One region of the Streptomyces sp. NPDC043854 genome, then DNA from elsewhere that is predicted to be linked to it. Evidence: riboswitches for the same ligand, from Rfam matches in the RefSeq annotation. Region 1 holds a riboswitch; each other region holds the start of a gene.
What was found. A riboswitch is a leader RNA that binds a small molecule or an ion and turns the genes downstream of it on or off. The one in region 1 is predicted to bind cyclic di-AMP.
Positions count from the first base shown of each region.

Region 2: it holds a riboswitch for cyclic di-AMP, as region 1 does, so the genes downstream of both, AC068A_RS02200 (M23 family metallopeptidase) here and AC068A_RS24215 (M23 family metallopeptidase) in region 1, are expected to answer to the same signal.
Region 3: it holds a riboswitch for cyclic di-AMP, as region 1 does, so the genes downstream of both, AC068A_RS23060 (transglycosylase family protein) here and AC068A_RS24215 (M23 family metallopeptidase) in region 1, are expected to answer to the same signal.

Region 1 covers NZ_JBWKDK010000028.1:75,256-82,760, forward strand. Annotated here, with positions in the region: gene AC068A_RS24205 (M16 family metallopeptidase) at 1-514, shown strand, start outside; gene AC068A_RS24210 (M16 family metallopeptidase) at 535-1,902, shown strand; cyclic di-AMP (ydaO/yuaA leader) riboswitch at 2,114-2,270, shown strand; gene AC068A_RS24215 (M23 family metallopeptidase) at 2,284-3,078, shown strand; gene AC068A_RS24220 (GntR family transcriptional regulator) at 3,282-3,947, shown strand; gene AC068A_RS24225 (HPr family phosphocarrier protein) at 4,159-4,440, opposite strand; partial or broken gene AC068A_RS24230 (GNAT family N-acetyltransferase) at 4,626-6,278, shown strand; gene AC068A_RS24235 (ATP-binding protein) at 6,401-6,955, opposite strand; gene AC068A_RS24240 (hypothetical protein) at 7,287-7,505, opposite strand, start outside.
Region 2 covers NZ_JBWKDK010000002.1:41,013-48,517, reverse strand. Annotated here, with positions in the region: gene AC068A_RS02215 (sensor histidine kinase) at 1-1,901, opposite strand, end outside; gene AC068A_RS02210 (MBL fold metallo-hydrolase) at 2,210-3,412, opposite strand; gene AC068A_RS02205 (SGNH/GDSL hydrolase family protein) at 3,623-4,426, opposite strand; gene AC068A_RS02200 (M23 family metallopeptidase) at 4,593-5,564, opposite strand; cyclic di-AMP (ydaO/yuaA leader) riboswitch at 5,567-5,785, opposite strand; gene AC068A_RS02195 (tyrosine-protein phosphatase) at 6,098-6,916, shown strand; gene AC068A_RS02190 (aspartate aminotransferase family protein) at 6,954-7,505, opposite strand, start outside.
Region 3 covers NZ_JBWKDK010000026.1:14,439-21,943, forward strand. Annotated here, with positions in the region: gene AC068A_RS23050 (FtsB family cell division protein) at 52-540, opposite strand; gene eno (phosphopyruvate hydratase) at 742-2,028, opposite strand; gene AC068A_RS23060 (transglycosylase family protein) at 2,372-3,085, opposite strand; cyclic di-AMP (ydaO/yuaA leader) riboswitch at 3,088-3,257, opposite strand; gene AC068A_RS23065 (transglycosylase family protein) at 3,537-4,643, opposite strand; gene AC068A_RS23070 (cytochrome P450 family protein) at 4,746-6,020, opposite strand; gene AC068A_RS23075 (nucleoside triphosphate pyrophosphohydrolase) at 6,262-7,263, opposite strand; gene AC068A_RS23080 (SurA N-terminal domain-containing protein) at 7,315-7,505, opposite strand, start outside.

The DNA of each region.
Region 1 (7,505 bases):
CGGCGAGTCCTCCCGCCTGCACAACCGCCTGGTACGCCGCGACCAGACGGCCGTCGCGGCCGGCTTCGGCATGCTCCGCCTGGCCGGCGCGCCCTCCCTGGGCTGGCTGGACGTGAAGACCTCCAGCGGGGTCGAGGTGCCCGCCATCGAGGCGGCCGTGGACGAGGAGCTCGCGCGGTTCGCCGCCGAGGGCCCGACCGCCGAGGAGATGGAGCGCGCGCAGGCCCAGCTGGAGCGCGAGTGGCTGGACCGGCTGGGCACGGTGGCCGGCCGCGCCGACGAACTGTGCCGCTTCGCGGTGCTGTTCGGCGACCCGCAGCTGGCGCTGACCGCCGTCCGGCGGCTCCTCGACATCACCGCCGAGGAGGTGCAGGCCGTGGCCGCGGCCCGGCTGCGCCCCGACAACCGCGCGGCGCTGGTGTACGAGCCCCTGGCGGCCGACGCCGCTGACGCCGCCGAAGGCGCCGACGACTCCGATGCGACCGAGAACGAGAACGAGGGGGCGGAGCAGTGAGCGACACCGCAGCCGTCACGATGACCTTCCACCCGCGGCCCCAGGCCGGGCAGCCCCGGCCGTGGGCCTTCCCGGCCCCCGAGCGCGGCTCCCTGGCCAACGGCCTGACCGTGCTGCGCTGCCACCGGCCGGGCCAGCAGGTGGTGGCCGTCGAGATCAACCTCGTCGCCCCGCTGGACGCCGAACCCGAGGGCATGGACGGCGTGGCGACGATCATGGCCCGCGCCCTGTCGGAGGGCACCGACAAGCACACCGCCGAGGAGTTCGCCGCAGCGCTGGAGCGCTGCGGTGCCACCCTCGACGCGCACGCCGACCACCCGGGCGTGCGCGTCTCGCTGGAGGTCCCCGCCTCCCGGCTGCCGAAGGCCCTGGGCCTGCTCGCCGAGGCCCTGCGGGCGCCCGCCTTCGCCGACAGCGAGGTCGACCGCCTGGTGCGCAACCGCCTCGACGAGATCCCGCACGAGCTGGCCAACCCGCAGCGACGCGCCGCCAAGGAGCTCTACCGCCAGCTCTTCCCGGCCGGCCTGCGGATGTCCCGCCCGCGCCAGGGAACCGAGGAGACGGTGGCCCGGATCGACTCCGCGGCCGTGCGCGCCTTCTACGAGGCCCACATGCGCCCCGCCACCGCGACCGCGGTGGTCGTCGGCGACCTGACCGGCATCGACCTGGACGCCGTCCTGGCGGACACCCTGGGCGCCTGGACCGGCACCGCGGGCCGGCCGGCGGAGGTGCCGCCGGTGACCGCCGACGACACCGGCCGCGTGATCATCGTCGACCGTCCCGGAGCGGTCCAGACGCAGCTGCTCATCGGCCGGGTCGGGCCGGACCGGCACGACACCGTGTGGGCGGCCCAGGTGCTGGGCACGTACTGCCTGGGCGGCACCCTCACCTCGCGCCTGGACAAGGTGCTGCGCGAGGAGAAGGGCTACACCTACGGCGTGCGCGCCTTCGGCCAGGTGCTGCGCTCCACGGCCGACGGCCGGGGCGCCTCGATGCTCGCCATCAGCGGCTCGGTGGACACCCCCAACACCGGCCCGGCCCTGGACGACCTGTGGAAGGTGCTGCGCACCCTCGCCGAGGGCGGCCTGACCGATGCCGAACGGGACGTCGCCGTGCAGAACCTGGTGGGCGTGGCCCCGCTGAAGTTCGAGACGGCCGCGGCCGTCGCCGGCACGCTGGCGGACCAGGTGGAGCAGGAGCTGCCGGACGACTACCAGGCGCAGCTGTACGCGCAGTTGGCCGCGACCGGCACGGTGGAGGCGACCACGGCGGTCGTCAAGGCCTTCCCGGTGGACCGCCTGGTCACCGTGCTGGTGGGTGACGCCTCGCAGATCGAGGAGCCGGTGCGGGCGCTCGGGATCGGCGAGGTCACCGTCGTCGGCAACTGACGCGGTTCACTGCCCGTCGGCAAGTGGCGGGCGATTCAAGGGGCTTCGGCGGCTTGTCCGCCGGAGCCCCTTATGTCTGTTTGGTCCGGAGGTTGGCTTATGCGGTGTGGCGTGCGCAACAAAAGGCCGTGACCATTTGGTGATTGACGAATGATCCGCCTAGCGTCGGCCGTGCTGTCCGTCAGTTGGTACGCGCCGCACCCGCGGCACCGGGCAGCGATCGCCGAGTCCCCGTCAGGCGCGAGCCCTGGGGAGCCGGGGACCCACACGTCCCTGGGGTGAATCGGGCCGCCTCGCCAGAGGGGCCCGTAGGAGACCTTCCTGCTCCGAACCCGTCAGCTAACCCGGTAGGCGAGAAGGAAGGAAAGGATCAGCCTCCTCATGGCCTTTGGCAGCCGTGCCTCCGGCAAGCACCGTGGTTCCAGCCGTCTGAGCCGCAAGACCGCCGGTTACGCCGGCGTGGCCGCCCTCGCGACCACCGGTGTCGTGGGCACGCTCGCGGGCCCGGCGTTCGCCGCTTCGGACAAGGCCCCCTCCAGCGAGGACACCGGCCTGAACGCGGTCGTCACCGCCGCCGACGTCGCGGGCGACGTCGAGGCCCAGGCCCAGGCCCAGCAGGCCGCCGCCGAGGCCGCCGCCGCTAAGGAGAAGGCCGAGGCCGACGCGAAGGCCCGGGCCGCCGAGGCCAAGCAGAAGGCCGAGGAGAAGGCGAAGGCCGAGCGCGAGGCCGCCGAGCGCGCCGCCCGCGAGGAGGAGCGCAAGCGCCTCAACACCTTCGTCTCCCCGCTCGACGACTCCTACGTCTCCACCCAGTACCGCGCGGGCGGCGGCATGTGGTCCTCCGGCAGCCACACCGGCATCGACTTCCACGCCGCCTCCGGCACCTCGGTGCGCGCGGTGGGCGTCGGCACCGTCGTCGAGGCCGGCTGGGGCGGCGCGTACGGCAACAACGTCGTCATCAAGCACGCCGACGGCACGTACACGCAGTACGGCCACCTGTCCTCGCTGAGCGTCTCCGTCGGCCAGCAGGTCACCCCCGGCCAGCAGATCGGCCTGTCGGGCTCCACCGGCAACTCCAGCGGCCCGCACCTGCACTTCGAGGCCCGCACCGGCGCCTCGTACGGCTCCGACATCGACCCGATCGCGTACCTGCGCCAGCACGGCGTCGCCCTCTGATCCGAGCGCGTACGCACCCACGCTCCGCCCGAAGGCCCCGGCTCACCGAGCCGGGGCCTTCGGCGTGGCTCGCGGCGGCCGCAAATACCCCCGATTTCCGACCCCGCTCGGAAAATTCCGCCGGTTGCAATAGAGTCCCCGTACGATCCCAGTACGGTCACGGCATTGTCGCCGGCAATCGGAAAACAAGCGGAGGTCCGGTCTTGCGTATTCCCGCGCACGCGGTATGCACTGCAATCCGCGACGACATCGTCTCCGGGGTGTTCGAACCGGGCGGCAGGCTGACCGAGGAGGTGCTGGCCCGCCGCTACGGCGTGTCGCGCGTCCCGGTCCGCGAGGCGCTGCGGACCCTGGAGTCCGAGGGCTTCGTGATCACCCGTCGCCACGCGGGCGCCTGCGTCGCCGAGCCCACCGAGCAGGAGGCGGCCGATCTGCTGGAGCTGCGGATGCTGCTGGAGCCGCTGGCGGCCTCGCGGGCCGCCCGCCGGCGCACGGAGGGCCACCTCAAGGTGCTGCGCGGGCTGGTCAGGCTGGGTCAGGAGCGGGCCAGGCAGGGGCGGGGCGAGGACCTGCGGGCGCTGGGCAGCTGGTTCCACGAGACCCTGGCGCAGGCCTCCGCCAGCCCCGGGCTGGTCGCGCTGCTCACCCAGATGCGGCACAAGGTCGCCTGGATGTACACCGTGCAGGCCCCGGCCCGGCCGGTGGAGTGCTGGGCCGAGCACGGCGCGATCGTGGACGCGGTGGCGCGCGGGGACGCCGAGCGCGCGAAGGCGCTGACGGCGGTCCACGCCGACCGGACGACCGGGGCCTACCGGCTGCGGGTGAGGACTTCGCAACCTGCCGTAAACACGGCGAGCGGTTCCCATTAACAGAAACGGCGTATGAATGGGGGTGTCAATGGGGGACGCCGCCGTGCCCCGGCTTTTCCGGTTGCGGCATTTCCCCCGCCGGTTATGTGAATTCCCTTGCCCGTCCGGAATTCGCGGGCGGGGGCAGTGTGTGAATAAAACGGCGAAGCCGCGGTCCGGAAATGGTCCGGATGCCGCGGCTTCGCCGTTCGCGCGGTGCGAACCCGAAGGATCAGACGGTCTCGGGGAGCTCCTCCAGCCCCTCGGCAACCAGCTTCGCGAGGCGGTCCAGCGCCACCTCGGCACCCTCGGCCTCGGACGCCAGGACGATCTCCTCGCCGCCCTGGGCGCCCAGGCCCAGCACCGCCAGCATGGAGGCGGCGTTGACGGGGTTCCCGTCGGCCTTCGCGATGGTCACCGGGACGCCGGAAGCGGTCGTGGCGCGGACGAAGATCGAGGCGGGACGGGCGTGCAGGCCCTCGGCCCAGCCGACGTTGACGCGGCGCTCTGCCATGGTGATGCCCTTCAGGTTCTCACGGTTGTCTAGACCAGTCTCTCACGACGCCCCGAGTGCTCCGGCCGACCTCCCGCCCGGTTCTCCCGCCGCTCGACGTACCCCAGCTTGCACCGGTTTGAACGGCGTTTCCGTATGCGCCGCGCAGGGGGCTGTCCTGCCCGTCCTGGGCTTAGGATCACCGCATGACCACCGCGTCGGACCCCTCGTACCCGGCCCACTGGGAGGCCGACGTCGTCCTGCGGGACGGCGGCACCGCCCGGATCAGGCCCATCACCACGGAGGACGCGGGGCGGCTGGTCAGCTTCTACGACCAGGTCTCCGACGAGTCGAAGTACTACCGCTTCTTCGCCCCCCACCCCCGGCTCTCCGACCGCGACGTGCACCGCTTCACGCACCACGACTACGTGGACCGCGTCGGCCTCGCGGCCACCGTCGGCGAGGAGTTCATCGGCACCGTCCGCTACGACCGCATCGGCCCCGACGGCCGCCCCGCCTCCGCCCCCGCCGACGAGGCCGAGGTCGCCTTCCTCGTCCAGGACGCCCACCAGGGCCGCGGCGTCGCCTCCGCACTGCTGGAGCACATCGGCGCGGTTGCCCGGGAGCGGGGCATCCGCCGGTTCGCGGCCGAGGTGCTGCCCGCCAACACCAAGATGATCAAGGTGTTCACGGATGCCGGCTACCAGCAGAAGCGCAGCTTCGAGGACGGCTCCGTCCACCTCACCCTCGACCTCGAACCCACCGCCGAGTCCCTGGCCGTACAGCGCGCCCGCGAACAGCGCGCCGAGGCCCGCTCCGTGCAGCGGCTGCTGGCACCCGGCTCGGTCGCGGTGGTCGGAGTCAGCCGCTCCGGCGCCGGCGTCGGCGCGGCGGCCCTGCGCAACCTGCGCGACAGCGGCTTCCGCGGCCACCTCTACGCCGTGAACGAGGCGCGCGCCCCCGGCATCGAAGGGGACCTGCTGGAGGGTGTACGGGCCTACCGCTCGCTCCGCGACATCGACGCCCCGGTCGACCTCGCGGTCGTCGCGGTCCCCGCCGAGCGCGTCCCGCAGGTGGTGGCCGACTGCGGCGAGCACGGCGTCCAGGGGCTCGTCGTCCTGTCCGCCGGATACGGGGAGAGCGGCCCGGCCGGGCTGGACCGGCAGCGCGAACTGGTCCGCCAGGTGCGCTCGTACGGGATGCGGCTGATCGGGCCGAACGCCTTCGGTGTGATCAACACGGCCCCGGAGATCGCCCTCAACGCCTCGCTCGCCCCCGTGCCGGCGCCCGTCCCCGGCCGGATCGGCCTGTTCACGCAGTCCGGCGCGATCGGCATCGCGCTGCTGTCCGCGCTGCTGCGGCGCGGCGAGGGGCTCTCGTCCTTCGTCTCCGCCGGCAACCGGGCGGACGTCTCCGGCAACGACATCCTCCAGTACTGGTACGAGGACGAGGCCACCGACGTGGCCCTGATGTACCTCGAAACCCTCGGCAACCCGCGGAAGTTCACCCGGCTCGCGCGCCGCACCGCCGCCGTCAAGCCGGTCGTCGTCGCCAAGGGCGGCCGCCACACCCCGGCCGGCCACGTGGTCCCCGGGACCAGGCTGCCGGAGACCACCGTCTCGGCGCTGCTGCGGCAGGCCGGCGTGATCCGGGTCGACACGGTGACCGAGCTGGTGGACGTCGGGCTGCTGCTCGCCTCGCAGCCGGTGCCGGCCGGCCCGCGCGTGGCCGTCCTCGGCAACTCGGAGTCCCTCGGCTTCCTCACCTACGACGCCTGCCTCGCCCAGGGGTTGCGGCCCGGCGCCCCGCTCGACCTGACCACCGCGGCCTCCCCGGCGGACTTCGGCCGGGCCGCGGCCGGCGTTGCCTCGGCGCTCGCGGCGCTCCGGCGCGGCCCTTGGGCACATGAGCAACCCTCCCCCCCGCCGCCCGCACCGTGACGCGGACGCCCCGGAAGCCAACCTACCTCCGGGGTGACCGCTCACCGCTTCGCCATCGGTCCCAGCAGCGCGGCAAGTAACGCCGTGGTGGCCATCAGGTGCTGACCCTCCATCCCTCGCAAGCTCTCCCGCGTGAGGTCCCTGGACAACGGCACCGCGTGCCCCGTGATGCTCACCGGCGGCGGCTCCTGGATCCGCAACATTGCGTAGACGACCTTGCCGCCCCGCTCAGCCGGTGACACGCCCCACCGGTCGCTCAGCTTCTCGACCACCTGAGACAGCCCGCGCCCGCCCTCGTCGGAGTCGCCCACCATGATCTGAGTCGGGAGCGTCGGAATCACGTCCCAGACCTCTAGGAACAACGCCGTGCCCTGGACGCGGATCTGCGGGGCGACCAGATTGAACCCGCCGGGTGGCACCTGCACCGATTCCAACTCGACTTCCGACGACGCCTTGACGGCGTTCGTCAGCAACTCCGACATGATCACCTTGGCGTCATAGATCAGGGCGGGGTCAAGCTCCCAATACGTCAAGGCTTCGTGCACGAGTCGCCGCCCGGCCGCCACCGCTCCCACCGTCGCGGGAAGCGTCAGCATGACCGCCGGGAAAGACCCCCGACCCTCGATCACCCTGCCCTCACCTCCCGCCCCGGCGGCGACACCCGCTCTCGCTCCGGGTCCACCCTGGGCCGCGCACTCAATCCCATCACCTCATCTCGATCGGTGGGCCGAACGCCAACCACGTTCGGGATCGCGACCCTGACGCGAAACGGTCGCCATACGGGTTCGGGTAAAGCGCGCGGCGACGCGGGGAACCACGCCCGGCCCCCGTGGGGGAACGAATGGGCCGGGGCGGACGTCCGCGCCGCCGCGCGCGCTCTGGGACTCGGCACGCCCGAACCACGCGTGCCGATCTGGAAGGGGCCGCCTACGTGCTCGGGTCGGCCGCCGGTCTGCGTCGCGCGATCTCGGGATGGGTCGCCGCGCGCATCGATCCGTTGGCACGGTTCGTCACCTGGACGCGCGACGCCAAGATGTCAGCCTGGGTCGCGGGCCTGATGTCGTCCCACTCCGGGTTCCACTCCCGGCCCCCGCCCTGCGGGCGCAGGGTGACGCGATAACCGATCGCCTCCACCGTGCCCACGAG
Region 2 (7,505 bases), on a different contig from region 1:
GCGAGGCCGAAGCCGCGCCGGAATGCGGCCATCAGATCCGGGTCGTGCACGGGCTGGTCGGGGGTGCGGGCCCGCCGCGGGGCGGGGGCGTCCCGCAGCCCGGGGGCCAGGTGTGCCTGGGCCCGCCGGCGGGGCAGGGGCGGTCGGTCCGGGTCGGTCCGGGCGGCCGGCACGGACGCGGCCGACGGCCTCGGCACCGGCCTCGGTACCGGCACCGGCACCGGCACCGGCGGTGCCCCTGCCGCTGCCCGGGACCCGGCCGGGTACGGAGCCTGCGGCTGCGGCGGCTGTGCCGGCGCAGCGGCCCGGGTGGGGGCAGGAGCCGGCGCCGGAGGAGGAGCCGGCGGGGAGGCCACCGGTCCCGTGGGCCCCGTATGCCTGGCCCGCGGGCCCGGGGCGGCCGCCGCCCAGGCCGGTGCCGTGGGCCGCGGGTCCGCGGGCTCCGGCCGGGGCACGGACACCCGGACGGGCTCCAGCGGCGGCATCCCGGACCCGTGGCTGACACCGGACCCGAACCCGGGGCCGACACCGGACCCAAACCCGGTGCCGGCCCCGGGCCCGGCCCCCGCCGCGGGCCCGTAGCCGCCCCCGGCCGCGGTCCCCGCCCCGGCACCGGACCCGTCCCCTGGCCCCGATCCGGATCCCTGGCCGGTCCCCCACGAGGTGGCCCGGGAGCCGCCGAGCGCGTCGGCGGCGCCGGGCGCCTCCGCACCGAGCAGGTCCTGGGGCAGGACGAGCACGGCGAGCACGCCGCCGTAGATGTTGGACTTGAGCTCGACGGCGATCCCGTGCCGCCGGGCCAGCGCGGAGACCACGTACAGGCCGATCCGCCCGTCCGCCAGCAGGTGCCGCACGCTGACCTGGTCGGGATCGACGAGGAGGGCGTTCATCCGGTGCTGCTCCGCGGCCGGCATGCCCAGCCCGCGGTCCTCGACCTCCACCGCGATGCCCGCGGTGACCCGCTCCGCGCGTACGACCACGTCGGTGTCCGGGGCGGAGAACACCGTGGCGTTCTCGATCAGTTCGGCGAGCAGGTGCACCACGTCGGCGACGGCGTGGCCGCGGACGGTGCCCCCGGCCGGCGGCACCACCTTGACCCGCGTGTACTGCTCGACCTCCGCGACGGACGAGCGCAGCATCTCGCTCAGGTCGATGGGGCGGGTCCACTGGCGGCGGGAGCCGGCGCCGCCGAGCACGGCGAGGTTCTCGGCGTGCCGGCGGATCCGGGTGGCCAGGTGGTCGACGTGGAAGAGCTCCTTCAGCAGGTCGGGGTCCTCGACGGTGTCCTCCAGCCCGTCGAGCAGCGAGATTTCGCGGTGCACGAGGGACTGGAGGCGGCGGGCGAGGTTGACGAAGACCTCGACCTTGCGGTCGCTGTCGGAGGGGGCGGCGGGGCCGGCCAGCCGTACGAGGGCGGCGTGCGCCTGCTCGCGGGCGCCGCGCAGCTCCTGGGAGAGCAGCCAGAACTCGTCGACCCGCTCGGGGTCGGTGCCGGGCGGCGGCGCGGTCGGGCCGCCGCGGACCGGCCGGGCCGGCTGTTCGCCGCGTTCCAGCCGTTCCGCGGCGGTGCGCAGCTCCTGGCGGCCGCGCACGCTGGAGCGGCGCAGGGCCTCGCAGCGGTCCCGGACCGCCTTGGCTCCGCGCTGGGCGCCGAGCAGGGCGGCGGCGAGCGCGCCGACGACGAGCAGGGCGCAGCCGAAGAGGACGGGCCACAGCCGGGCGTCCCGGTGGCCGTCGCCGCCGCCGAGCTGAAGGGTGAAGATCACCCCGGCGGTTCCGCTGAGCCCGGCGGCGAGGGTGGGCAGCACGGCGGCGCGCACCAGCTGGGGCCGTATCTGCCGCTCGGGACCGGGGGCGGCGTGTCTCGACGGGGCGTGGCGGGCGGCGCGGAGTCCGGACATCGGGGTCCTCAGGCGTCCTCATACGTGGGCCCGGGCCCCAGGGGTGACGGGACCCGGTGTTGATCACCGGATACCCACGCTAGACCGGATAATCCCGCCGCTGACGGCCAGTCGGGGAACTTCACCGGGGTGCTTCCCGCTCCCGAGGGGGCGCTCGTACGGCAGCCCGAATCCGCCGGGAGCGCGTGTTCGGGCCCGGCGGTCCGCCCCCGGCGCCCGCGGGTCGGGCCCGGTGCTTCCGGCCTCGCGGGCGCCGTCTGGGTGGTTCTGGCGGGCAGCCGGTGCGGGGCCGCCCGCGCGGCGCGTCGTCACCGCTCGCCGGCGAGGTCCAGGTCGCGGTCGGCCGGAGGGACGGCATCGGCAGCCGCTTGGGCGGTCGCCGTCGCAGGCCGCCACGGGTGGTCGATGGGCCGGGCCACCGGGCGCCACCAGCGGTCGGTGGGGAGGACGCCGCCCGGCTCGAACGGCTCGCCCGGCCGGGGGACGGCCACGGGCTGCTCCGCTTCCGCCCCGGCGTCGAGGGTCCACTCGCCCGGCTCCGCCCACGGGTGGAGCGCGAGGTTGAAGGTCCCCCAGTGGATCGGCAGCAGCACCCCGTGCGGCGCGGCTCCCTGGAGGTCGAGGTGGGCGCGCACGCCCTCCTGCGGGGTCATGTGGATGTCCGGCCAGTACTCGGAGTAGGCGCCGATCTGGATCATCGTGGCGTCGAAGGGGCCGTGCTCGGCGCCGATGTCCTTGAACCCGGGGAAGTAGCCCGTGTCGCCGCTGTGGAAGATCCGGTGCTCGTCACCGGCGACGGCCCAGGAGGCCCACAGGGTGTGCTGCGCGTTGCGCAGCCCGCGCCCGCAGAAGTGCCGGGCCGGGGTGGCGGTCAGCGAGAGTCCGGCGATCTCGGTGGACTCGTTCCAGTCGAGCTCGCGCAGCCGGTCCGCGGAGACGCCCCAGTGCTCCAGGTGCGCGCCGACACCGAGCGGGACGGCGAAGACCGTGTCGGTGCCGGCCAGCTGCTTGACGGTCGGCAGGTCGAGGTGGTCGTAGTGGTCGTGGGAGATCACGATGGCGTCGACCGGTCCCAGGGCGGCCAGCGGCACCGGCACGGGGTGGAGCCGCTTGGGCCCGGCGAAGGGGAAGGGGGAGCAGCGCTCACCCCACACCGGGTCGAAGAGGATCCGGCGCCCGTCGATCTCGGCGAGGACGCTCGAATGGCCCATCCAGGTCAGGCGCAGCCCGCTGACCGGCGGCTTCGCCAGGTCGGCGAGGGTCGTCGGGTGGACGGGTACGGACGCGGCGGGGCTGCGCCGGATCCGCTGCTCCTTGTGGAAGTAGACCTTGGCGAATTCCAGCATGGAGCCGGAGGGTCTGGTCCGGGCACCGACCGGGTTCCGGAAGGAGCCGTCCGCGAAGTTCGGCGAGCGCCGGATCCGCTCCAGCCGTGCGCCGGACGGATCCGCGCCGAAGGCTTCGGGGCGCAGGGCGCGCAGCAGCGGACGCAGGGGTTGGGAGCCGGTCAAAACGCCTCCTGGGAGGGGTGGGGCGGGCGGTCGCAGGCCGTGGCCGGCGGTCTGCTTCCTCACTGGTCTACCACCACCAACGCAGGGCGGCCCCGGAGGATTCCGTCAGGCGTGCCCGCACCGCCCCTGCGGCAGCCCCCTGCGGCAGCCCCGCCGCAGCCCCCTGCGGCCATCCCGCCGCCGCCCCGGCAGGCGGCCCTCCCGCCGGCCCTACAGCGGCAGCAGGTCGGGCCGCTTCGCCTCCACGTGGTCCCCGGAGGATTCCCCGCGCAGCCGCCTGCCGATCCACGGCACCAGGTGCTCCCGGGCCCACTGGATGTTGTCGCGGGTCACGTCCACCGAGCCGCGGGGCTGTTGCGGCGGCCACGGCTGGTCGGGGTCGGTCGGCACCTCGAGCCCCAGCACCTGGGCGGCGCGCAGCGCGACCCGGGTGTGCCCCTCGGGCGAGAGGTGCAGCCGGTCGCCGTCCCAAGCCCGGCGGTCCTGTACGGACTTCAGCGACCAGAGGTCGAGGACGGGGCAGCCGTACCGGTCGGCGATGGCGCGCACGTGCGCGCTGTACGTGGCGACCTTGCCGCGCAGGTGCTTGAGGACGGGCACGCCGCGGGTGTCGAAGCCGGTGGTGATCATGACCTGGCCGACGGAGGCGGTGAGGTCGGCGACGGCGGCCTCGAACCGCTCGGCGACGGCGTCCGGGTCGCTGCCGGGCCGGATGATGTCGTTGCCGCCGGCGCAGAAGCTCACCAGGTCGGGGGCGAGCTCCTTGGCGCGCGGGACCTGTTCGGCCACGATCTGGTCGAGCAGCCGTCCGCGCACCGCGAGGTTCGCGTACCGGAAGTCGCCCTCCGGGCGCTGGTCGGCCAGGAGCACGGCCAGCCGGTCCGCCCATCCGAGAAAGAGCCCGTCGGGCCCCGGGTCCCCCACCCCCTCGGTGAAGCTGTCCCCGAGTGCCGTGTACGAGCCGATGGTCCGGATTTTCTGTTCTGTCGTCTCTGTCGTCGTCGTCGCTGCCACGGGACCATATCCTTCACCGCGGGACGTGACCTACGCCACCGTAGGAAGGGGTTGACGGACCGTGATCTATACCACCTGGTCGGTACGGAATGGCAGCGCGTGAGGCCGGACCCCCCTCGGGTCCGGCCTCACGCGGATCTGTCGCCTCCGGCGGCTGAGCGAGCCGTCAGATGGTCACGCCCTTGGAGCGCAGGTAGGCGATCGGGTCGATGTCCGAGCCGTACGAGGGACCGGTGCGGATCTCGAAGTGCAGGTGCGGGCCGGTGGAGTTGCCGGTGGAGCCGGAGAGGCCGATGGCCTGGCCGGCGCTCACGCTCTGGCCGACCGAGACGGAGAGCTGGGAGAGGTGGGCGTACTGGGAGTACTTGCCGTCCTCGTGCCGGATGACGACCTCGTTGCCGTACGAGCCGCCCCAGCCGGCGGAGACGACGGTGCCGGCGCCGACCGCCTTGACGGTGGTGCCGGAGCTCGCGATGAAGTCGACGCCGGTGTGGTAGCCGCTGGACCACATGGCGCCGGCGGTCTTGTACGCGGTGGAGACGCCGCCGGAGACGGGGGCGGTGAAGCCGGCCGCGGCGACCGCGCCGGCTGCGGCGGTGTCGGCGGAGGCCGTGTCGGCGGCCGCGCTCTTCTTGGCGGGCGCGGGCGCAGGCGCGGGGGCCGCGGCGAGCGGGGAACCGGCGGCCGGGGCCTTCTTCTTCGGCTTCGGCGCGGGGGCGGGCTGCTCGACCGGGGCCCGCTCGGGAGCCGCCGACGCACCCGGGGCTCCGAGGGACAGCCTCAGGCCGGGGTGGATCAGGGAGGGGTTGTCGCCGACGGCCTCGCGGTTGTCGGCGTAGAGCCGCTGCCAGCCGCCCGGGAGGTCGTGGTCGGCCGCGATGACGGAGAGGCAGTCGCCCGTCCGGACCGTGTAGACGGCCGGAGCAGCGGAGGCGGCGGCTGCGGGTGCGGCCGCCGGAACCTGCAGGGCCGCGGCCGGGACCGCAGTGGCGGCGGCCGGGGCGGCGGCCGCGTGGGCGCCGGCGGCGCCGATCAGCGGCAGGGCCAGGGCCGCTCCGCCGGTGCCGGCGACGGTGGCGACAAAACCACGGGCCAGGGAACGGGACTTCGGACGGCGGTGCTTACCCTTTGCCGGCATGGCGAATTCCTCTCCGGCGCCTGCGAGGTGAGCTGTCGGGTTCGGATTGGAGATGTCCGGCCGTCCGTGGACGTACAACAACGCGGACACGCATGTGACGTGCACGCGACGTGAACGGAACACGTACGGCTTCACCCCTGGCTGCTCCGGAGCGGAACTCCGGCGCAGCGGCCTACCTGGTTCCCCCGCTCCTGCCGCGCGAGTTCGGTCGAGTGTGCTTTCCGGACGGCGGCAGGATTAGGCGGTCCATCCGGATTGGTCGCGAAGGTAATCGAGCGGGCCGGTACGGAACAAGCCGTGAATTTCCTGACGGATTCACAGGAAGGGGAGTCCAGCGGAATTCCGGTCACCCTGCGTCCATTCTCCGCCGCCAACAACCGTCCCGGCCGGGCCATTCGACTTCGACGATCAGGCACTCACGGTCACCGTATGATCTGGCTCACGGGGCCGTGCCCGATCTCGCCTCCGGCACCGGCAAGTTGGTCCCAAGCAGCGCAATTCGGACACTCGATGACGATGCAGAGGATTTCCCCTTGACCCAGCAGATACCCACCACCCCGCCGGGCACCCCGCCCCCCGAGCCCGAACTGTCCGGTGTGCGCAACTTCCGGGACGTGGGCGGCCTGCCGACCACGGACGGGCGGCAGGTCAAGGCGGGACGACTCTTCCGAAGCGGACATCTGGCACATGCCACCGAAACCGATGCAGAATTCCTCGCATCGCTCGGACTGCACACCGTCTTCGACTTCCGCAACGCGGCCGACCAAGCCCTGGAGGGTCCCGACATCGAGCTGCCCGGGGTGCGCAACGTCAACATCCCGCTGTCCGACCCGGCCGACGGCAAGGAATTCTGGACCATGGTCCGCGACGGGGACGTGGAGCAGCTCCGCGGCATCCTCGGCGACGGCAAGGCCGCCGCCCGGATGGTGGGCTCGTACCGCTCGATGGTCGTGCACCGCACCGCCGAGCACGGCCGGGTCCTGCACGCCCTCGCCGAGGACAGCCTCCCCGCGCTCATGCACTGCGCCGCCGGCAAGGACCGGGCCGGCCTGTCGATCGCCGTCACCCTGCTCGCGCTGGGCGTGGAGCGCGAGGCCATCGTCGCGGACTACCTGGAGTCCAACGCCCCGCACCGCCGCTACCGGGTCCGCCGCGGCAGCGACGCGCCCGAGGCCCGCTCCCCCGAGGTGACGGAGCTGCTCGCCCCGCTCTTCGACGCCCGCGCCGCGTACCTGGCCGCGGCCTTCGACACCATCGACGAGCACTGGGGCGGCGTCGACCGCTACCTCGCCGAGGGCCTCGGCCTCGCGGCCGGGACCCTCGGCCGGCTGCGCGAGCGGCTGCTCGACTGAGCCGCGGCGGACGGTCGGCTGCCGGCGGGGCGGGCCGTCAGCCTCCCGCTACGGCCTGCTTGACCAGGGTCCGGCCGAAGTCCCACAGGAGCCCGCCGCCGGCGTGCGCCTCGTCCATGACCGCACGGAAGGCGCCGACGAACCGGTCGACGTCCACCTCGTCCACGATCAGCGGCGGGATCAGCTTGATCACCTCCAGGTGGTCCCCGGACACCTGCGTCAGGATCCGGTGCCGCTGGAGCAGCGGCACCACCACCATCTGCGCGAACAGCCCCTTGCGGGCCGCCTGGAGCATGGTCCACCGGCTGCGCAGCCGCAGCGAGGAAGGCCGTCCGAACTCGATGCCGATCATCAGGCCCCGGCCCCGGACCTCGTACAGCAGCTCGTACTCGTCCACGAGCGCCGCGAGGCGCCCGCGCAGCAGGTCGCCCGTCGCGCGGGCGTTCGCGACGAGCGACTCGTCCTCCATGACGGAGAGCACCGCCAGCCCGGCCGCCATCGCCTGGGCGTTGGAACCGAAGCTGGCGGAGTGCACCAGGACCCGGTCCATGGACGAGTAGACCTTCTTGAAGATCCAGTCGCGGCCCAG
Region 3 (7,505 bases), on a different contig from region 1:
GCTGGTGCTGGTGCTGGTGGCCGGAACTGCTGCTGCCGGCCGGTGGTGCCGTCAGTCGCCGGGGCGGTCGGCCTTGTCCACGCCGTCCCAGACGTTGGAGTACCAGGGGCGGTCGGAGCCGGCATGTCGGGTGCGCCGGCGCTCGGCCGCCTCGGCCCCGGGGTCGGTCATGATGTAGCTGATCTCGCCCGGGCGCACGAAGTGCAGGTGTTTGCGCGCCTGTTGCTCGGCATACGCGTCGTCCTGCCAGCGGGCCTTCTCGTCGCGCAGCCGTTCGAGGCGCTTGCCGGCCGCTGCGGCCGCCCGCTGCTGCGCTGCGATCTCCGAGCGCTGGGAGACGTACTGGCGCATCGGGTAGGCCAGGGCGACGACCAGCGTACAGAGGACCAGCACCAGGAGGGCGGCCCGCCCGGTCAGCCGGCTGCGGCGGACCTGGCGGCGGCTCTGGGAGCGGTAGACGTGGGCGGCGGTCCGCTCGCCGAGCTGCTTGAGCCTGGTCGCGGTGGAGAAGGTGGAGAACCGATCCCGGTTCCCGGCCATTGATCCGCCTCCCCTGGTGTCCGCGCGCCGACCCTCGCCGGCGCGCGCCGTACGGCCTTCGTGCTTCGTGCTTCGTGCTCGTTCTTCGCGCTTCGTACCACGCACTACGTCCCCGCACACGGTACGGGACCGAGTGCGGGGACGTACGGAGGCTCAGGGGCCCGTCAGCCCTTGAAGCGCGGGACGCCGGGCTTCAGGGCGTCAGCCCTTGAAGCGGGGGAACGCGCTGCGGCCCGCGTACACCGCGGCGTCGTCGAGGATCTCCTCGATGCGCAGCAGCTGGTTGTACTTGGCGACGCGCTCGGAGCGGGCCGGGGCGCCGGTCTTGATCTGGCCGCAGTTGGTGGCGACGGCCAGGTCGGCGATGGTGACGTCCTCGGTCTCGCCGGAGCGGTGCGACATCATGCACTTGAAGCCGTTGCGCTGGGCGAGCTCGACGGCGTCCAGGGTCTCGGTCAGCGAGCCGATCTGGTTGACCTTGACGAGCAGGGCGTTGGCGGTGCCCTCCTCGATGCCGCGGGCGAGGCGCTCCGGGTTGGTGACGAAGAGGTCGTCGCCGACGAGCTGCACCTTGGCGCCGAGGCGCTCGGTGATGACCTTCCAGCCGGCCCAGTCGTCCTCGAACAGCGGGTCCTCGATGGAGACGAGCGGGTACGCGGAGACGAGCTCCTCGTAGTACTCGGTCATCTCGGCGGCGGAGCGGGACTGGCCCTCGAAGAGGTACTTGCCGTCCTTGTAGAACTCGGACGCGGCGACGTCGAGCGCCAGGGCGATGTCCTTGCCCGGGGTGTAGCCGGCCTGCTTGATGGCCTCGAGGATGAGGTCGAGGGCCTCGCGGTTGGAGCCCAGGTTCGGGGCGAAACCGCCCTCGTCGCCGAGGCCGGTGGACAGGCCCTTGCCCTTCAGCACCTTCTTGAGGGTGTGGTAGACCTCGGTGCCCCAGCGCAGGGCCTCGGAGAAGGACTCGGCGCCGATCGGCGCGATCATGAACTCCTGGATGTCCACGTTGGAGTCGGCGTGCGAGCCGCCGTTGAGGATGTTCATCATCGGAACGGGCAGCAGGTGCGCGTTCGGGCCGCCGAGGTAGCGGAACAGCGGGAGGTCGGAGGCCTCGGACGCGGCGTGCGCCACGGCCAGGGAGACGCCGAGGATGGCGTTGGCGCCGAGCGAGCCCTTGTTGTCGGTGGCGTCCAGGTCGAACATGGCCTGGTCGATCAGGCGCTGCTCGGTGGCGTCGTAGCCGACGAGCTCCGGGCCGATCTGCTCGATGACCGCGAGGACGGCCTTCTCCACGCCCTTGCCCATGTAGCGGTTCGGGTCGCCGTCGCGGAGCTCAATGGCCTCGAAGGCACCGGTGGAGGCGCCGGACGGAACGGCAGCACGGCCGGTGCTGCCGTCGTCGAGGCCCACCTCGACCTCGACCGTGGGGTTGCCTCGGGAGTCCAGGATTTCCCGGGCTACGACGACGTCGATGGACGGCACGAGCATCTCCTTCTGGGATGTGACGCTGGGTGTGCGGTGGCGGGTCAGGCCGTGGGCCGGCCTTGCCGCCTAGAGCCTAACCGGCTCCGGGCGGTCGGCCGGCCGACCGCCCGGGTCCTGGGACGAAAAAGGGCCCGAATACCCCGCTTCCGGGACATACGGACACCTGATCGGGCCGTGACCGGCCGCCGATCGGGCCGCCGCGCGGGCTCCCGCCGACCCCCTTCGGGGCGCGGACACACCACCGCCCGGCGCGTGGGGGGATACGCGCCGGGCGGTGTGCTGCACACGTGCAGTGGCCGTCCGCTTCAGTCCGCGCGGGCTACGCACGCGGGGCTTCGCGGGATGTTCAGCCGAGCTTCAGCTTCTGGCCGGGGAAGATCAGGTCGGCGTCGGAGACGATGTCCTTGTTGAGCTCGAAGAGCTTCTCCCAGCCGCCCTTGACGTTGTTCGCCTCGGCGATGGAGCCGAGGGTGTCGCCGGACTTGACCTCGTAGGAGCCGTTGCCGGTCTTCGGGGCGGCCGGGGCCTCGGAGCGCTCGGACCGGGTCGTGGGGGCCTCGGTGCGCGAGGTCTCCTTCTTGGTCTCGGTCTTCTTCGGCTGGGTCTTCTTGGTCTCGGTCTTCGGGGTCGACTTGGTGGTGGTGCTGTTGGTGGTGGTCGAACCGCCGCCGGTGTAGGCGGAGTTGGACAGGCCCTTGCCGCAGTGCGGCCAGGCGCCCTTGCCCTGGCCCTTGAGGACCCTCTCCGCGATGGCTATCTGCTGCGCCTTGGTGGCCTGGTTGGCCTGCGGGGCGTACGCCTTGCCGCCGTACCCGGCCCAGGTGGAGGCCGAGAACTGCAGGCCGCCGTAGTAGCCGTTGCCGGTGTTGATGGACCAGTTGCCGCCGGACTCGCACTGGGCGACGCGGTCCCACTCCGAGGCCGTGGCGGCGGAGGCGGTGCCCGCGGTCATCAGGGGCGCGGCGACCGCGACACCGGCGACGCCGGCGAGCGTCACGATGCGGGTGGTCCGCTCGATGGCGGTGGCGCGGCGGTGCTTGCCCTTGCCCGAAAGCAGCATGGAGTTCTCCTCACCGACGCCTGCGAGGTGAGCTGTCGGGTTCGGGCGGATGAGTTGCCCGGCCGCGCTGTGATGCGCGGCTTCACCCCAAGCCGGTCCGCAGCCGTCTCTCAACGGCCCTTCCCGGCACCTGCGTTGGTTCCCCCGCTCCTGCCTTCGGCGCTTGACGCGACGAGTGTTCCCTCCGTCCGCCGGCAGGATTCGGCGATGCGGTCGAAGGGGCCCGCGGTGGCGAGCGGTTCAGACCGTAGACACGTCCCTCCCCGATGTTCAACGAGGAACATCGGGGAGGGAGGACCCCTACTTGCGCTGCTTTTCGGGGTGTTTGCGCAGGTGAGGGCGGGGTTTGCCCAAGCCCTCGGGCGAGACACGCCAGTTGACCGGAAGAGACACATGTCTCATTTGAACGAACCGGACATTCAAGGCCTTCCGGGTGTCCGAACTGCCCCTGTTATTTGCTTAGATCCAGATTCTGCCCCGGCTTGATCAGGTTGGCGTCACCGCCGATGACCTGCTCGTTGGCCTTGTACAGCGCACCCCAGCCGCCCTTCACCCCGTTGGCGTCCGCGATGGTCGCCAGGCTGTCGCCCTCCTTGACGGTGTACGAGGCCGGCGAGGTCTCGACGGCGGGCGTACCGCGGTGCTTGCCGGTGCCCAGGGTGCTCGGGACGGCGCCCGGGTCCGTGGAGGCGCCCGTTGCGCCCGTCGCGCCCGGTGCCGTCGGGGCGGAGGGGTCCGCCGGACTGCCGCCCGGGGTCGGAGCCCCCGGCGTCCCGGGCGCGGAGCCGTCCGGGGTGCCCGGCGTGGCACCCGGCGTGCCCGGCGTAGCGCCCGGCGTGCCCGGCGTGGCACCCGGGGTGCCCGGCGTGGCGCCCGGGGTGCCGGGGGTGCCCGGCGCGGTCGGGGTGGGCGTCACCGGGTTCGCGGTCGGGTCGCCGGGGAAGACCGGCGGGAGCGTGGGCGCCGCGGTCGTCCCGTCCGGCTCGGGCATGACGGGCAGTCCGCTGGACGGCCCCGTCGGCGCGGGCGGCATCGTGTAGTCCGGCGCGGGGGTCGGGGCGCCGTAGTCCGTGGCCCGGTTGCCGGAGCCGGTCGGGGGCACCGCGGCGTCCGGGCGGCTCGGGGACTGGCCGACGGCCCGGTGCTGGCCCTTCGCGCCGGGGTCCACGTCCGCGGCGGGGGCGTCCTTGGCCAGCCCGGCCTGGGTCGCGCAGTTCTGCCAGGCCTCGGGGCCCTGGGAGCCGAGCACGCGCTCGGCGACGGCTATCTGCTGGGACCGGCTCGCGAGGTCGGCGCGCTCGGCGAACTCCTCGCCGCCCGCGTTCTTCCACTCCTCCTGGGTGAACTGCAGCCCGCCGTAGGCGCCGCTTCCGGTGTTGGCACTCCAGGTGCCCCCGCTCTCGCACTCGGCGACCTTGTCCCAGGTGGCGGCTTCCGCCGCGCTCGCACCGGTGGCGGCCAGCAGTGGCATGGCCAGTGCGGAGCCGGTGACTCCGGCGGTGACGACAATCGCGGGTACCTGGCGGGGGCGTCTGTGGCGGCCGTTCCCGGAACGCATGTGCAGCACCTTTCGCATAACGGCTGGGTAACGGCAGAACCTAGCGGCCTTCCGACGATTGTCACAAGTTGAGCAAGAACCTGACTTTCCCTCAGGAGAAGCTCAGATGTTTCGGGGTGTGAATCGGACGGGAAGGGTGCGAAGGCCGCGCATGATCAGACCTCCGCGCCACCGAAGGTCAGTTGACGGAACAGCGAGTTCCAGATCCGGCAGACGCGTCAGCAAAGTCGCAAGCGCCGTCTGTCCCTCGAGTCGCGCGAGCGGGGCGCCCAGGCAGTAGTGGATCCCGTGCCCGTACCCCAGGTGCTGGTTGTCGGCGCGGGCGAGGTCGAGGGTGTCCGGATCGGCGAACCGCGCCGGGTCCCGGTCGGCGGCGGCGAGCACGACCAGCACCGGGTCGCCGACGGCGATGTCCTGGCCCCCGAGGGTCAGCGGCCGGGTGGCGAACCGCCAGGTGGCCAGCTCCACGGGGCCGTCGTAGCGGAGCAGTTCCTCGACGCCGGTCTGGAGCAGGCCGCGCTCCCCGGCGGCGAGGGATTCCTGCAGGCGGGCGCGCTGGCCGGGGTTCGTGAAGAGGGAGTGCACCCCGTTGCCGATGAGGTTCACGGTGGTCTCGAAACCGGCGAACAGCAGGATGAAGGCCATGGCGGTGGCCTCGGCCTCGGTCAGGTGGTCCCCGTGGTCGCTCGCCCGGATCAGATCGGAGATGAGGTCATTGCCCAGATCATCCCTTTTGCGGTGGATGAGTTCGCCGAGGTAGGTCCGCATCTGCTTCACGGAACGGGCCACTCCGCCCCGCGGGCCGCCGCCGTGCCGGATCATCATCCCGGCCCAGTCGCGGAAGTCGTCCTGGTCCTCGCGCGGTACGCCGAGCATCTCGCAGATGGCGTAGATGGGGAGCGGGAAGGCGAACTCGTGGATGAGATCCGCCTCACCCCGCCCGGCGAAGGCGTCGATGAGCTGGTCGGTCAGCTCCTGCACCCGCGGTGTGAACTCCGCCACCCTGCGCGGGGTGAACGCCTTCGACACCAGGCGCCGCAGCCGCGTGTGGTCCGGCGGGTCGATGTTCAGCAGGTGCGTCATCAGCTCCGCCTTGCGCTCCCCCGGGATCCCGGTCTTGCCCTTGGCGTGCGCCGGCTCCGCGTGGTGCGCCGGGTTCTTGCTGAGCCGCTGGTCGGCGAGGGCCTGGCGGGCATCGGCGTACCGGGTCACCAGCCAGGCCTCGACCCCGCTGGGCAGCCTCGTGCGGTGCACCGGGGAGTGCTCGCGCAGCCAGGCGTACGCGGGGTAGGGGTCGGTCGCGAACTCCCAGTCGAACAGGGTCGGGCCCTGGCCGGATGCGGGGTCTTCGGGGGCTGCGGAGGTCGGCTCGTGCACCCGTCGACGGTATCCCGGCCGCCGGACGCCATCCCGTTCGACTCCTCCTCCGGCCGGAGCCGGGGGCTTCCCGCCATGCCGGTCGGGCTGCGCGACGGACGGGCCCGGACCGGCCCGGACCGGCCCGTGGACCCGCACGGGCTGAACCCGCCCCGGCGCGCGCCCGCCACGGCTGACCCGCCACCGGGCCCGGCACGCGGACGGCCCGGCACCGGACGGCCCGGCGCGTACGGCTCCCCGGCTACGCGCCGACGCCCTCCGCGGCGCGGATCGCGTCCCGGTAGGCGCGGGCCGCCGCGCGCAGCGCCGTCTCGGGGTCGATGCCCGCCGCCTCGGCGCGCGCCGCCATCCGCAGCAGCTCGTACCCGATGCCCTCGCCGTCCGGCAGCTCCACGGCCACGCCGCCCGCCCGGACCCGGCCGGCCAGCTTGGCCGCGAGGGCCAGGCCCGGCTGGCCCAGCGGGATCCCGTCGGTGACCGACTCCCGCTGTTTCTCGACCGCCTTGGTGCGCTGCCAGTGCGCGGCCACGTCCTCCGCGGTCCGCGCCTCGGCGTCCCCGAAGACGTGCGGGTGCCGGTGGATCAGCTTCTCGACGAGGCTGCCGGCCACGTCGTCCACGGAGAACGGCTCGTCCGGGTGCTCCTCGGCGATCCGCGCGTGGAAGACCACCTGGAGCAGGACGTCGCCGAGCTCCTCGCGCAGCTCCTCCCGGTCGCCCTCCTCGATGGCCTCGACCAGCTCGTACGCCTCCTCCATCGCGTACTTGACCAGCCCCTCGTGGGTCTGGCGCGAGGTCCACGGGCACTCGCGGCGGACCCGGTCCATGACCTGGACCAGGTCGAGCAGCCGCGCGCCGGGCAGGTCGTACGAGCCGGGCAGCAGCTCCAGGTCGGGCATCGCGACCCGGCCGGAGCCGGCCATCCGGGCCAGGCCGTCGGTGAGCCGCCGGTCGCCCTCGCCGGCCGGGATCAGCACGACCGTGCGCCCGCCGGCGCAGGCCTCGACCAGCCCCTGCGCGTCCGGGCTGTCGATGGCGACCTCGACGCCCGCCTCGCGCAGGTACGGCAGCTGCGGGTGCTCCGGGTCGGTGCACAGCACCCGGTCCGCGGCGTGCAGGGTCTGCCAGGCCGGCCAGGACAGCAGGCCGGGGGCGACCCGGTGGCTGGCGGTGAGCAGGACGATCCGGCCGACGGCGGTCTCGTCGGCCGGCTCGGGGGCGGGATCGGCGGGATGGGAGTTCACCCTCCGAACCTACCTCCCTCCCCCGGCCCGCGGCCGGGGACCCCGGGCGGCTCAGGCTCCGGCAGGGGCCTGCCCGGGGCGGGTCCGCTGGCTGATCCAGGGGATGGCCTGGTCGCCGAGGACGATCTGCTGCGCGTCCCAGACCCCGTAGCGCGGGTTCACCTCGATGTGCAGGGCCTTCGCGGCCGCGCCGAGCTGCTCCAGGGCCTTGTCCTGGCTGCCGTAGTGGGCGAAGAGCTTGT